4 regions of the Bacillus altaicus genome follow, and region 1 is predicted to be linked to each of the others. Evidence: a T-box and tRNA genes for the amino acid it is inferred to sense, from the RefSeq annotation. Region 1 holds a T-box; the other regions hold tRNA genes.
The links. A T-box is a leader RNA that pairs with one kind of tRNA and senses whether it is charged. The one in region 1 lies ahead of pheS (phenylalanine--tRNA ligase subunit alpha), so its partner is inferred to be a tRNA-Phe.

Region 1 (3,234 bases):
GTTTTTCATTTTCATCAGCATTTTTCCAAATGACTTCGAATAAAACGCCAAGACCTGGAAGCATTTTTTCTTCACCGCTTTGAATTGCATCGACAATCGTTTCTTGTAATTGGTCTTGTGAATTTCCAGATACATTCGCTAATACAGCGCCGCGTAAATTAAAACTCATTATCTTCACCTCTTCTTCAGAATTGAAACTGACGTTAGTTTTTGTTCTTTTTTATGTAAATATGTATGAAAAATAGGCTATAATGATAAGACAAGAAGAGAGGGAAATACATATTATGAAAAACATTGATTCAGTACAAAACCCGCGTGTGAAGCAGTGGAAAAAACTGCAGACGAAAAAAGAGCGCGATAACAAAGGGTTATTTTTTGTAGAAGGATTCCATTTAGTAGAGGAAGCGTTAAAGGCAGGAGTTGTAACAGAACTTATCGTTTCAGATCAGACAGATCTTCCGAAAGATTGGACAGTTAATGATGTTGAAATGTATATTGTGCCTGAAGCAATTGTAAAAGTACTTCGCGAAACAGAAACAACGCAAGGCGTATTTGCTGTTTGTGAGAAACATGAGAAAGAAGTAGCTCTTACGGATGGGAAATTTCTTTTATTAGACGGCCTTCAAGACCCAGGTAATTTGGGAACGATTATTCGTACAGCTGATGCAGCTGGTATTCATGCCGTTGTGCTTGGAGAAGGGTGCGTTGATGTTTATAATAGTAAAGCATTACGCTCTACACAAGGTTCTATTTTTCACCTACCGGTTGTAAAAGGGAACTTAGAAGAGTGGGTAGACAAGTTAAAAGAAAATAACGTCCCTGTATATGGAACAGCTCTTGAAAATGGAGTTCCATTTGGTGAAGTAACACCGGCCGGAAGTTTTGCATTAATTGTAGGAAATGAAGGAAGCGGCGTACGCCAAGAAATTCTTGCGAAAAGTGATCAAAACTTGTATATTCCGATTTACGGCGGGGCAGAATCATTAAATGTTGCGGTTGCAGCAGGGATTTTAACGTATTATTTACAAAGCCCAGTTGCGAACAAATAAAAAACTTCTTATAATAAGTTGAAGTATATGTTCGTAATGAACATACAATAAAAGTTAAATAACGAAAAACGTTGATAGAGAAGAGTAGCTTACAAAATCGCCATATAGGGAGAGAGTGCCGTAGACTGAAAGCATTCTTATGGTAGATGGAAGTGAATTCACCTCTGGAGTTGGCGCCAGGACCATTTATATGTAAAGGCGTTCCGGTCAGAATTGATCGTTATAACTAATGAGTGGGCAGACTTGTTCTGTCAATTTAGGGTGGTACCGCGAATTTACCTCGTCCCTTTTTGGGAGCGAGGTTTTTTTATTTTTAAAATTAGGAGGGTTCCAAATGGAAGCACGTTTAAAAGAGCTAAAGCAAAAAGCGTTAGAGCTTATTGAAGAAGCGAAAGAGCTAAAGGGCTTAAACGACGTACGTATAGCGTATTTAGGGAAAAAAGGTCCAATTACAGAAGTATTACGCGGCATGGGAAAATTATCAGCAGAAGAGCGTCCACGTATGGGAGCATTAGTAAATGAAGTACGTGAAGCGATTCAAACGCGTCTAGAAGACAAAATTGGCAACTTAGAAAAAGCAGTAATTGAAGCGAAATTAGCTACTGAAACAATTGATGTTACACTGCCAGGTCGTCCTGTTGAAACAGGTTGTCACCATCCGTTAACAGCAGTTGTTGAACAAATTGAAGATGTATTCATCGGTATGGGTTATGAAGTAGCTGAAGGAACAGAAGTAGAAAAAGACTACTACAACTTCGAAGCATTAAACTTACCGAAAGATCACCCAGCGCGTGATATGCAGGATACATTCTACATTACAGAAGAAACGTTACTACGTACACATACATCTTCTGTGCAAGCACGTACGATGGAAAAGAATAAAGAAAAAGGACCGATTAAAATTATTTGTCCTGGTAAAGTGTATCGCCGCGATGACGATGATGCGACGCATTCACACCAATTCATGCAAATTGAAGGTCTTGTAATTGATAAAAACATTCGCATGAGTGACTTAAAAGGTACACTGCAAGTATTCGTGAAAAAGATGTTCGGTGAAGATCGTGAAATCCGTCTTCGTCCAAGTTTCTTCCCATTCACAGAGCCATCTGTAGAGATGGATATTTCTTGTATGATGTGTCACGGTAAAGGTTGTGGCACTTGTAAAGGGACTGGCTGGATCGAAATTTTAGGAGCAGGTATGGTTCACCCGAACGTACTTGAAATGGCTGGTTATGATTCAACAGAATATCAAGGTTTCGCATTCGGTATGGGCGCAGAGCGTATCGCAATGTTGAAATACGGCGTAGATGACATTCGTCATTTCTATACAAATGATGTACGTTTCTTACAACAATTCAAACGAGCGTAAGGGAAGGAGAGGATAAATATGTTCGTATCATATCGTTGGTTACAAGAGTATGTAGATATTAAAGATGTAACAGCACAAGAACTAGCAGACAAAATCACGAAAAGTGGTATTGAAGTAGAAGGTGTTGAAGTATTAAATAAAGGTGTAAAAGGTGTTGTAGTTGGTCACGTATTAGAATGTGAAAAACACCCAGAAGCTGATAAATTAAACAAATGCTTAATCGATATTGGTGAAGAAGAGCCAGTTCAAATTATTTGTGGAGCTGCTAATATTGCAAAAGGTTTAAAAGTACCAATTGCAAAAGTTGGCGCTGTACTTCCTGGTAACTTCAAAATTAAAAAAGCAAAACTACGCGGGGAAGCTTCTCACGGTATGGTTTGTGCTCTTCAAGAGCTTGGTATTGATGGGAAATTCGTTGCGAAAGAATATGCAGACGGTATCTTCATCTTCCCAAGTGATGCTGAAGTTGGTGCAGATGCACTTGAAATTTTAAACTTACATGATGAAGTGCTTGAGCTTGGTTTAACACCAAACCGTGCAGATTGCTTAAACATGTTAGGTGTTGCATATGAAGTAGCTGCTATTTACGGCCGTGAAGTGAAACTTCCAGTTATCAACTTACAAGAATCAGCAGAAAAAACAGCTGATTACATTTCTGTAAGTGTAGAAGCGAAAGAAGAAAACCCGTTATACATTGCAAAAATGGTGAAGAACGTAAAGATTGGCCCATCACCAATGTGGATGCAAACTCGCCTTATGGCAGCTGGCATTCGTCCAATTAGTAATGTAGTTGATATTACAAACTACATTTTAATG
Region 2 (3,234 bases), 320 kb from region 1:
GTGCGGAAGGGATAAGTGCTGAAAGCATCTAAGCATGAAGCCCCCCTCAAGATGAGATTTCCCATAGCGTAAGCTAGTAAGATCCCTGAAAGATGATCAGGTTGATAGGTTCGAGGTGGAAGCATGGTGACATGTGGAGCTGACGAATACTAATAGATCGAGGACTTAACCATATAATATGAAGCTAATGTTATCTAGTTTTGAGAGAATATAAAAAACTTATTGACTTTAAATGTCGAATAAGTTATGATAATTCTTGTCTTAAATGAATACAGTCTGGTAATGATGGCAGAGAGGTCACACCCGTTCCCATACCGAACACGGAAGTTAAGCTCTCTAGCGCCGATGGTAGTTGGGACCTTGTCCCTGTGAGAGTAGGACGTTGCCAGGCAATTCGGAGGATTAGCTCAGCTGGGAGAGCACCTGCCTTACAAGCAGGGGGTCGGCGGTTCGATCCCGTCATCCTCCACCATTTAGCCGACTTAGCTCAATTGGTAGAGCAACTGACTTGTAATCAGTAGGTTGGGGGTTCAAGTCCTCTAGTCGGCACCAGAAAATCATGGCGGTTGTGGCGAAGTGGTTAACGCACCGGATTGTGGCTCCGGCACTCGTGGGTTCAATTCCCATCAGTCGCCCCATTTTTTCTTTTGAAATATATAATATGCGGGTGTGGCGGAATTGGCAGACGCACTAGACTTAGGATCTAGCGCCTTTGGCGTGGGGGTTCGACTCCCTTCACCCGCACTTTTAATAAAATAACTCATACATGTCTTGCGGAAGTAGTTCAGTGGTAGAATACAACCTTGCCAAGGTTGGGGTCGCGGGTTCGAATCCCGTCTTCCGCTCCAATTTTCAATATGACATGCCGGGGTGGCGGAACAGGCAGACGCACAGGACTTAAAATCCTGCGGTGGGTGACCACCGTGCGGGTTCGACCCCCGCCCTCGGCACCATATGCGCCCGTAGCTCAATTGGATAGAGCGTTTGACTACGGATCAAGAGGTTAGGGGTTCGACTCCTCTCGGGCGCGTTTTTATTAACGGGAAGTGGCTCAGCTTGGTAGAGCACCTGGTTTGGGACCAGGGGGTCGCAGGTTCAAATCCTGTCTTCCCGATTTTTTCAAAATATGGGGCCTTAGCTCAGCTGGGAGAGCGCCTGCCTTGCACGCAGGAGGTCAGCGGTTCGATCCCGCTAGGCTCCACTTATTTGAATATCACTTATGGCGGTGTAGCTCAGCTGGCTAGAGCGTACGGTTCATACCCGTGAGGTCGGGGGTTCGATCCCCTCCGCCGCTACCATAAGGACCTTTAGCTCAGCTGGTTAGAGCAGACGGCTCATAACCGTCCGGTCGTAGGTTCGAGTCCTACAAGGTCCACCACTCAAAGTTCATATCTTGGAGGTATACCCAAGTTCGGCTGAAGGGATCGGTCTTGAAAACCGACAGGCGGCGAGAGTCGCGCGGGGGTTCGAATCCCTCTACCTCCTCCATTTTTTCTAAATTAAATATTATATCATCGCGGGGTGGAGCAGTACGGTAGCTCGTCGGGCTCATAACCCGAAGGTCGCAGGTTCAAATCCTGTCCCCGCAACCAAATGGTCCCGTGGTGTAGTGGTTAACATGCCTGCCTGTCACGCAGGAGATCGCCGGTTCGACCCCGGTCGGGACCGCCATTTTTTTACATAAAGGCTCGGTAGCTCAGTCGGTAGAGCAGAGGACTGAAAATCCTCGTGTCGGCGGTTCGATTCCGTCCCGAGCCACCATTTTGAAATCGCAAGCCGGCTTAGCTCAATTGGTAGAGCAACTGACTTGTAATCAGTAGGTTGGGGGTTCAAGTCCTCTAGCCGGCACCACTTTCAAAATGAGCCATTAGCTCAGTTGGTAGAGCATCTGACTTTTAATCAGAGGGTCGAAGGTTCGAATCCTTCATGGCTCACCATTTTTAATTTAATGCGGGTGTAGTTTAGTGGTAAAACAAGAGCCTTCCAAGCTCTGGTCGAGAGTTCGATTCTCTTCACCCGCTTTTTATGGGCCTATAGCTCAGCTGGTTAGAGCGCACGCCTGATAAGCGTGAGGTCGATGGTTCGAGTCCATTTAGGCCCACCATAATTATTCCGCAGTAGCTCAGTGGTAGAGCTATCGGCTGTTAACCGATCGGTCGTAGGTTCGAGTCCTACCTGCGGAGCCATACTATAGAGAAGTACCCAAGTGGCTCAAGGGGCTCCCCTGCTAAGGGAGTAGATCGCAAACGCGGTGCGAGGGTTCGAATCCCTTCTTCTCTGCCATATTTTGGCCCGTTGGTCAAGTGGTTAAGACACCGCCCTTTCACGGCGGTAACACGGGTTCGAATCCCGTACGGGTCATACTAAAAGAGATAGCATAATCTGCTATCTCTTTTTTGTTGTATAAAAGTGGACTTTGGATAGTCTATTTTTTTATGGATTTTTGTATACTTTTTTCTATTTGAATCGTCTAACTAATAGAAAGATTTGGAAATGGAACAGAAAAAGATTTCCTTTTAGCAATTCAAAATGGTTTAGATCAAAAGGGAAAGTATTATGAGGAATATAAGCGTATATATGACTACCTAAAAGGAAAGAAAACAAAACCAAGTGAGCAAGATGTAAAAGTCATTGGAGTAGTCGTAACAGGAACGGCTGCGGATTTACAAAAATTAAACGGTCAAAATTACGTAAAAGCGGCTATATTAGGAGCTACTGCGGAAAACAAATAGTATAAATAGAAGAAGCTGTCTCTAAATAGGTGATCTATTGGAGGCAGTTTTTTTATGGGGCTAATGTTGTCGGGTTTTGTCGGTAAGTCGATATACCTTGTCGAATCGTTGATATATTTTGAGTTACGATAGATATATCCCAAAAATCGTTGATATATTTAAATAATCGTCGATATAATTTCACTTACCGGGGTATGTGTAAGAAAAACTCGTTCACAATCTAATCAAAATCCCTAAATTGGTATGGATTCCACACCTAACCTGATAAGTTTACACTCTATGTGAAAAAGTTCACAATTAGGTCATAATTTGTGAAGTAATTCACAATAATCCATGCTACAATATGTATGTAAAGAAGTTAAACAACATTAAATTAGTATTTTAATTACTTACTTAAACAATAATAAAAAATAGATGTAAACAATTGAAAGGGGAAATTAACATGAAAAAAGGTATCAATCGCGTAGTATTAGTAGGAACAGGAGCTGTAGGCTGTAGTTAC
Region 3 (3,234 bases), 1.4 Mb from region 1:
GCTGCCACATAAATTTCACGTCCAAATTTCGCATATATACGGCTTGTATTTGCATCTTTTGATGCTTTTTTTTCTTTAATATTGTTCCATTTACGGCCCATACTTTCCACTCTCTTTCCCATTTTAAATCTACATAAAAATATTAATATGAAATATAATGTGTATTCAACACATTTTTAAAAGAAATATAAAAAGTTCATTTTTGATTCATATTACAGACATAATATAAATCATTATCATTTTGTTCTTTCGACAAGTTATATTATACATGAATTCCTAAGTTTATTACGAATTTTAGAATCACATAGCATAATTTAACAAAAAAAACCCTAACATTTCTGTTAGGGTCTTTTTTAATTCACCGATACCGATGGTCGGGGTCGAACCGACACTCCCGAAGGAACACGATTTTGAGTCGTGCGCGTCTGCCAATTCCGCCACATCGGCATAAAATAAAGGCGGCAACCGGATTTGAACCGGTGGTAAAGGTTTTGCAGACCTCTGCCTTACCACTTGGCTATGCCGCCATATGAAGTTAAAATGGAGCGGAAGACGGGATTCGAACCCGCGACCCCAACCTTGGCAAGGTTGTATTCTACCACTGAACTACTTCCGCAAAAATGGCTGGGCTAGCTGGATTCGAACCAGCGCATGACGGAGTCAAAGTCCGTTGCCTTACCGCTTGGCTATAGCCCACCGAAGTTTTACTTAATTATATGTAAGTATCCATTAATTTATTTGTAATTTTAAAAAATAAAAATGGGGCGACTGATGGGAATTGAACCCACGAATGCCGGAGCCACAATCCGGTGCGTTAACCACTTCGCCACAACCGCCATGTTGTGTTTATATATTTGGCAGGGGCAGTAGGAATTGAACCCACACTGGAGGTTTTGGAGACCTCAGTTCTACCTTTAAACTATGCCCCTATATAACTGGTGGAGGGGGGCAGATTCGAACTGCCGAACCCAAAGGAGCGGATTTACAGTCCGCCGCGTTTAGCCACTTCGCTACCCCTCCGAAACTTACATGGTGCCGGCTAGAGGACTTGAACCCCCAACCTACTGATTACAAGTCAGTTGCTCTACCAATTGAGCTAAGCCGGCATATTTTATTAAAATGGTGGCTCGGGACGGAATCGAACCGCCGACACGAGGATTTTCAGTCCTCTGCTCTACCGACTGAGCTACCGAGCCTTATTAAAATGGCGGTCCCGACCGGGGTCGAACCGGCGATCTCCTGCGTGACAGGCAGGCATGTTAACCACTACACCACGGGACCATTTGGTTGCGGGGACAGGATTTGAACCTGCGACCTTCGGATTATGAGCCCGACGAGCTACCGTACTGCTCCACCCCGCGATAATATTATTTATATAATTATATGATAAGTGTTAGCAACCACATTACGAAAATGTTTGGTTGCGGGGACAGGATTTGAACCTGCGACCTTCGGGTTATGAGCCCGACGAGCTACCGTACTGCTCCACCCCGCGACAATATTATTCATATAATTTATATGGTGGAGGATGACGGGATCGAACCGCCGACCCCCTGCTTGTAAGGCAGGTGCTCTCCCAGCTGAGCTAATCCTCCAAAAGTGGTGACCCGTACGGGATTCGAACCCGTGTTACCGCCGTGAAAGGGCGGTGTCTTAACCACTTGACCAACGGGCCAAATATTATAAAATGCTTATGGCGGAGAGCAAGGGATTCGAACCCTTGATACGCTTGTGACGTATACACGATTTCCAATCGTGCTCCTTCGGCCAACTCGGACAGCTCTCCAATGGCTCCGCAGGTAGGAATCGAACCTACGACCGATCGGTTAACAGCCGATAGCTCTACCGCTGAGCTACTGCGGAATAATATTGCCTGGCAACGTCCTACTCTCACAGGGACAAGGTCCCAACTACCATCGGCGCTAGAGAGCTTAACTTCCGTGTTCGGTATGGGAACGGGTGTGACCTCTCTGCCATCATTACCAGACTATATTCGCTTGAGACAAACATTATTATACTTGATTCACTTAGAAAGTCAATAAGTTTTTTATATTCTCTCAAAACTAGATAACATTAGCTTCATATTATATGGTTAAGTCCTCGATCTATTAGTATTCGTCAGCTCCACATGTCACCATGCTTCCACCTCGAACCTATCAACCTGATCATCTTTCAGGGATCTTACTAGCTTACGCTATGGGAAATCTCATCTTGAGGGGGGCTTCATGCTTAGATGCTTTCAGCACTTATCCCTTCCGCACATAGCTACCCAGCTATGCCCTTGGCAGAACAACTGGTACACCAGCGGTGCGTCCATCCCGGTCCTCTCGTACTAAGGACAGCTCCTCTCAAATTTCCTGCGCCCACGACGGATAGGGACCGAACTGTCTCACGACGTTCTGAACCCAGCTCGCGTACCGCTTTAATGGGCGAACAGCCCAACCCTTGGGACCGACTACAGCCCCAGGATGCGATGAGCCGACATCGAGGTGCCAAACCTCCCCGTCGATGTGGACTCTTGGGGGAGATAAGCCTGTTATCCCCGGGGTAGCTTTTATCCGTTGAGCGATGGCCCTTCCATGCGGAACCACCGGATCGACTAAGCCCGACTTTCGTCCCTGCTCGACTTGTAGGTCTCGCAGTCAAGCTCCCTTATGCCTTTGCACTCTACGAATGATTTCCAACCATTCTGAGGGAACCTTTGGGCGCCTCCGTTACACTTTAGGAGGCGACCGCCCCAGTCAAACTGCCCACCTGACACTGTCTCCCGGGTCGATAAGACCCGTAGGTTAGAATTTCAATACAGTCAGGGCGGTATCCCACCAGCGCCTCCACCGAAGCTAGCGCTCCGGTTTCAATGGCTCCCGCCTATCCTGTACAAACTGTACCAAAATTCAATATCAGGCTACAGTAAAGCTCCACGGGGTCTTTCCGTCCTGTCGCGGGTAACCTGCATCTTCACAGGTACTATAATTTCACCGAGTCTCTGGTTGAGACAGTGCCCAAATCGTTACACCTTTCGTGCGGGTCGGAACTTACCCGACAAGGAATTTCGCTACCTTAGGACCGTTATAGTTACGGCCGCCGTTTACTGGGGCTTCAGTTCAGAGCTTCGCTTACGCTAACCCCTCTCCTTAACCTTCCAGCACCGGGCAGGTGTCAGCCCCTATACTTCGCCTTACGGCTTCGCAGAGACCTGTGTTTTTGCTAAACAGTCGCTTGGGCCTATTCACT
Region 4 (3,234 bases), 1.6 Mb from region 1:
TTCATCTTTATGAAACTGCGGTAAATTTTTTACTTTATTCATGCCATATACGATACACGCAGCTAAATTTTCTTCTTTATAAAATTCTTTTTCTTTCCATACTAATATAGTTCGCTCTTTCCCTTCACCTTTTGGATGACAAGGTACAAGCAAAGAAAATAACTCAGCGAAATTATTTGGTTCTATATATGTATCTGTAACCAAATTCCAATTTGGATCGCCCTGTACAGCCCTCATATAATTCCCCTTCCCTTTGTATCTATGTAGGAAATATTAATTCATTATTACATCATTAACAATAAATATTGTTATATTCAAAATCTCTCATAATACTTATATCTCTCAGTATATCATTTTTTCTCTTATTAAAAATTAGGAATGACAAATTTAAAAAAACTGTCAAAAATATTGACTCTATACTTATTATATAATGTCTCAGATACATCACGCTAACATATTAGTTTAATCCATATATGCTAGAATAATGTATCTGATCTTTATACATAATTTATTCCGTATGCACCGAGATTTCACTTAAAGCAAACCCTGCTTGATCATCTGCTGATTTTCTTATAGCTAAATCACCTAGTGCTAGCATCCCAACAAATTGACCGCTCTCAACTACTGGTAACCGTCTAATTTGATATTGTGCCATTAATTCTGTAGCTTTTTCAATAGGATCATCTGGAGAAACTGAAACAATGTTTGTTGTCATTACATTTGTAATTTGATTAGATCCAGGATGTTTTTCAGCAATCCCACGAACAACTAAGTCTCGATCAGTAACAAGCCCAACTACTTGTTGATTTTCAATAACAGGAATCAATCCAACCGATTCTTCCTTCATTTTTACAGCCGCCTCATATACATTGTCTAATGGGGTACAATGTACGATATGAGTACTCATAAGTTCTCTAACTTGTGTCATTTTTCCTCTCCTCCTTTTAATACATACCATAGCTTTTCCTAAATCCCTTTATTTATTTGAGGAAAATAAGGTAATAAAAAGAGGCTTATACATAATAAAAAAGAGTCAGCAATATGCTGACTCTTTTTTTATGACCCGTACGGGATTCGAACCCGTGTTACCGCCGTGAAAGGGCGGTGTCTTAACCACTTGACCAACGGGCCATGGCTCCGCAGGTAGGACTCGAACCTACGACCGATCGGTTAACAGCCGATAGCTCTACCACTGAGCTACTGCGGAATATATGGTGGGCCTAAATGGACTCGAACCATCGACCTCACGCTTATCAGGCGTGCGCTCTAACCAGCTGAGCTATAGGCCCATATAATTTACAGGGGCAGTAGGAATTGAACCCACACTGGAGGTTTTGGAGACCTCAGTTCTACCTTTAAACTATGCCCCTAAATGGTGCCGGCTAGAGGACTTGAACCCCCAACCTACTGATTACAAGTCAGTTGCTCTACCAATTGAGCTAAGCCGGCATAAATAAAAAAAAATAAAAAAAATGGTGGCTCGGGACGGAATCGAACCGCCGACACGAGGATTTTCAGTCCTCTGCTCTACCGACTGAGCTACCGAGCCAACATAAAATGGCGGTCCCGACCGGGGTCGAACCGGCGATCTCCTGCGTGACAGGCAGGCATGTTAACCACTACACCACGGGACCATTGGTTGCGGGGACAGGATTTGAACCTGCGACCTTCGGGTTATGAGCCCGACGAGCTACCGTACTGCTCCACCCCGCGACGATATTATGTTTTAAAAATAAATGGAGGAGGTAGAGGGATTCGAACCCCCGCGCGACTCTCGCCGCCTGTCGGTTTTCAAGACCGATCCCTTCAGCCGAACTTGGGTATACCTCCATGAAGGAAAAAATTAATATCTTATTCATTTTTATATGTAACTAAACCACTTTTTAAAAAAATGGAGGAGGTAGAGGGATTCGAACCCCCGCGCGACTCTCGCCGCCTGTCGGTTTTCAAGACCGATCCCTTCAGCCGAACTTGGGTATACCTCCGACATATAAAAAATAAAGTGGAGCCTAGCGGGATCGAACCGCTGACCTCCTGCGTGCAAGGCAGGCGCTCTCCCAGCTGAGCTAAGGCCCCATGTTTTTGGGAAAATCGGGAAGACAGGATTTGAACCTGCGACCCCCTGGTCCCAAACCAGGTGCTCTACCAAGCTGAGCCACTTCCCGTTAATAAAAGCGCGCCCGAGAGGAGTCGAACCCCTAACCTCTTGATCCGTAGTCAAACGCTCTATCCAATTGAGCTACGGGCGCATATGGTGCCGAGGGCGGGGGTCGAACCCGCACGGTGGTCACCCACCGCAGGATTTTAAGTCCTGTGCGTCTGCCTGTTCCGCCACCCCGGCATGTCATATTGAAAATTGGAGCGGAAGACGGGATTCGAACCCGCGACCCCAACCTTGGCAAGGTTGTATTCTACCACTGAACTACTTCCGCAAGACATGTATGAGATATTTTATTAAAAGTGCGGGTGAAGGGAGTCGAACCCCCACGCCAAAGGCGCCAGATCCTAAGTCTGGTGCGTCTGCCAATTCCGCCACACCCGCATATTTTTTTAAGAAAATGGTGAGCCATGAAGGATTCGAACCTTCGACCCTCTGATTAAAAGTCAGATGCTCTACCAACTGAGCTAATGGCTCTTAATGGCTGGGCTAGCTGGATTCGAACCAGCGCATGACGGAGTCAAAGTCCGTTGCCTTACCGCTTGGCTATAGCCCAATAATTAAGAAATGGTGGAGGGGGGCAGATTCGAACTGCCGAACCCAAAGGAGCGGATTTACAGTCCGCCGCGTTTAGCCACTTCGCTACCCCTCCGACATATATGGTGGAGGATGACGGGATCGAACCGCCGACCCCCTGCTTGTAAGGCAGGTGCTCTCCCAGCTGAGCTAATCCTCCATTTTGCCTGGCAACGTCCTACTCTCACAGGGACAAGGTCCCAACTACCATCGGCGCTAGAGAGCTTAACTTCCGTGTTCGGTATGGGAACGGGTGTGGCCTCTCTGCCATCATTACCAGACTATATTCATTTGAGACAAACATTGTTATACTTGATTCACTTATAAAGTCAATAAGTTTTTTATATTCTCTCGTTTTTGCTTGGCGACGTCCTACTCTCACAGGGACAAGGTCCCAACTACCATCGGCGCTAGAGAGCTTAACTTCCGTGTTCGGTATGGGAACGGGTGTGACCTCTCTGCCATCGTCACCAAACTATTGAAGGCATATTCCTTCAATA

Region 2: it has a tRNA-Phe gene. The T-box ahead of pheS (phenylalanine--tRNA ligase subunit alpha) is inferred to sense a tRNA for this amino acid. The anticodon was not compared.
Region 3: it has a tRNA-Phe gene. The T-box ahead of pheS (phenylalanine--tRNA ligase subunit alpha) is inferred to sense a tRNA for this amino acid. The anticodon was not compared.
Region 4: it has a tRNA-Phe gene. The T-box ahead of pheS (phenylalanine--tRNA ligase subunit alpha) is inferred to sense a tRNA for this amino acid. The anticodon was not compared.

Annotation. Positions count from the first base shown of each region.
Region 1 covers NZ_CM143394.1:1,185,890-1,189,123, forward strand. The annotation lists gene sspI (small acid-soluble spore protein SspI) at 1-169, opposite strand, end outside; gene ACE38F_RS06255 (TrmH family RNA methyltransferase) at 252-1,049, shown strand; T-box leader at 1,112-1,340, shown strand; gene pheS (phenylalanine--tRNA ligase subunit alpha) at 1,384-2,418, shown strand; gene pheT (phenylalanine--tRNA ligase subunit beta) at 2,437-3,234, shown strand, end outside.
Region 2 covers NZ_CM143394.1:863,749-866,982, forward strand. The annotation lists rRNA gene ACE38F_RS04415 (23S ribosomal RNA) at 1-173, shown strand, start outside; rRNA gene rrf (5S ribosomal RNA) at 276-391, shown strand; tRNA gene ACE38F_RS04425 (tRNA-Val) at 397-472, shown strand; tRNA gene ACE38F_RS04430 (tRNA-Thr) at 477-552, shown strand; tRNA gene ACE38F_RS04435 (tRNA-His) at 563-638, shown strand; tRNA gene ACE38F_RS04440 (tRNA-Leu) at 664-744, shown strand; tRNA gene ACE38F_RS04445 (tRNA-Gly) at 774-848, shown strand; tRNA gene ACE38F_RS04450 (tRNA-Leu) at 865-953, shown strand; tRNA gene ACE38F_RS04455 (tRNA-Arg) at 957-1,030, shown strand; tRNA gene ACE38F_RS04460 (tRNA-Pro) at 1,041-1,114, shown strand; tRNA gene ACE38F_RS04465 (tRNA-Ala) at 1,129-1,201, shown strand; tRNA gene ACE38F_RS04470 (tRNA-Met) at 1,222-1,298, shown strand; tRNA gene ACE38F_RS04475 (tRNA-Ile) at 1,302-1,378, shown strand; tRNA gene ACE38F_RS04480 (tRNA-Ser) at 1,396-1,488, shown strand; tRNA gene ACE38F_RS04485 (tRNA-Met) at 1,516-1,592, shown strand; tRNA gene ACE38F_RS04490 (tRNA-Asp) at 1,596-1,671, shown strand; tRNA gene ACE38F_RS04495 (tRNA-Phe) at 1,686-1,761, shown strand; tRNA gene ACE38F_RS04500 (tRNA-Thr) at 1,776-1,851, shown strand; tRNA gene ACE38F_RS04505 (tRNA-Lys) at 1,862-1,937, shown strand; tRNA gene ACE38F_RS04510 (tRNA-Gly) at 1,951-2,021, shown strand; tRNA gene ACE38F_RS04515 (tRNA-Ile) at 2,028-2,104, shown strand; tRNA gene ACE38F_RS04520 (tRNA-Asn) at 2,112-2,186, shown strand; tRNA gene ACE38F_RS04525 (tRNA-Ser) at 2,193-2,283, shown strand; tRNA gene ACE38F_RS04530 (tRNA-Glu) at 2,290-2,361, shown strand; partial or broken gene ACE38F_RS04535 (anti sigma factor C-terminal domain-containing protein) at 2,487-2,732, shown strand; gene ACE38F_RS04540 (L-lactate dehydrogenase) at 3,175-3,234, shown strand, end outside.
Region 3 covers NZ_CM143394.1:4,880,788-4,884,021, forward strand. The annotation lists gene ACE38F_RS25160 (YebC/PmpR family DNA-binding transcriptional regulator) at 1-101, opposite strand, end outside; tRNA gene ACE38F_RS25165 (tRNA-Leu) at 366-447, opposite strand; tRNA gene ACE38F_RS25170 (tRNA-Cys) at 457-527, opposite strand; tRNA gene ACE38F_RS25175 (tRNA-Gly) at 542-616, opposite strand; tRNA gene ACE38F_RS25180 (tRNA-Gln) at 622-696, opposite strand; tRNA gene ACE38F_RS25185 (tRNA-His) at 761-836, opposite strand; tRNA gene ACE38F_RS25190 (tRNA-Trp) at 856-929, opposite strand; tRNA gene ACE38F_RS25195 (tRNA-Tyr) at 937-1,020, opposite strand; tRNA gene ACE38F_RS25200 (tRNA-Thr) at 1,031-1,106, opposite strand; tRNA gene ACE38F_RS25205 (tRNA-Phe) at 1,121-1,196, opposite strand; tRNA gene ACE38F_RS25210 (tRNA-Asp) at 1,206-1,281, opposite strand; tRNA gene ACE38F_RS25215 (tRNA-Met) at 1,285-1,361, opposite strand; tRNA gene ACE38F_RS25220 (tRNA-Met) at 1,419-1,495, opposite strand; tRNA gene ACE38F_RS25225 (tRNA-Val) at 1,520-1,595, opposite strand; tRNA gene ACE38F_RS25230 (tRNA-Glu) at 1,601-1,675, opposite strand; tRNA gene ACE38F_RS25235 (tRNA-Ser) at 1,695-1,786, opposite strand; tRNA gene ACE38F_RS25240 (tRNA-Asn) at 1,789-1,863, opposite strand; rRNA gene rrf (5S ribosomal RNA) at 1,872-1,987, opposite strand; rRNA gene ACE38F_RS25250 (23S ribosomal RNA) at 2,089-3,234, opposite strand, start outside.
Region 4 covers NZ_CM143394.1:4,666,008-4,669,241, forward strand. The annotation lists gene ACE38F_RS24150 (DUF3965 domain-containing protein) at 1-237, opposite strand, end outside; gene ACE38F_RS24155 (CBS domain-containing protein) at 509-928, opposite strand; tRNA gene ACE38F_RS24160 (tRNA-Glu) at 1,060-1,131, opposite strand; tRNA gene ACE38F_RS24165 (tRNA-Asn) at 1,133-1,207, opposite strand; tRNA gene ACE38F_RS24170 (tRNA-Ile) at 1,213-1,289, opposite strand; tRNA gene ACE38F_RS24175 (tRNA-Trp) at 1,300-1,370, opposite strand; tRNA gene ACE38F_RS24180 (tRNA-Thr) at 1,374-1,449, opposite strand; tRNA gene ACE38F_RS24185 (tRNA-Phe) at 1,474-1,549, opposite strand; tRNA gene ACE38F_RS24190 (tRNA-Asp) at 1,559-1,634, opposite strand; tRNA gene ACE38F_RS24195 (tRNA-Met) at 1,637-1,713, opposite strand; tRNA gene ACE38F_RS24200 (tRNA-Ser) at 1,738-1,830, opposite strand; tRNA gene ACE38F_RS24205 (tRNA-Ser) at 1,893-1,985, opposite strand; tRNA gene ACE38F_RS24210 (tRNA-Ala) at 2,004-2,076, opposite strand; tRNA gene ACE38F_RS24215 (tRNA-Pro) at 2,092-2,165, opposite strand; tRNA gene ACE38F_RS24220 (tRNA-Arg) at 2,176-2,249, opposite strand; tRNA gene ACE38F_RS24225 (tRNA-Leu) at 2,253-2,341, opposite strand; tRNA gene ACE38F_RS24230 (tRNA-Gly) at 2,358-2,432, opposite strand; tRNA gene ACE38F_RS24235 (tRNA-Leu) at 2,462-2,542, opposite strand; tRNA gene ACE38F_RS24240 (tRNA-Lys) at 2,560-2,635, opposite strand; tRNA gene ACE38F_RS24245 (tRNA-Gln) at 2,640-2,714, opposite strand; tRNA gene ACE38F_RS24250 (tRNA-Tyr) at 2,727-2,810, opposite strand; tRNA gene ACE38F_RS24255 (tRNA-Val) at 2,819-2,894, opposite strand; rRNA gene rrf (5S ribosomal RNA) at 2,900-3,015, opposite strand; rRNA gene rrf (5S ribosomal RNA) at 3,094-3,209, opposite strand.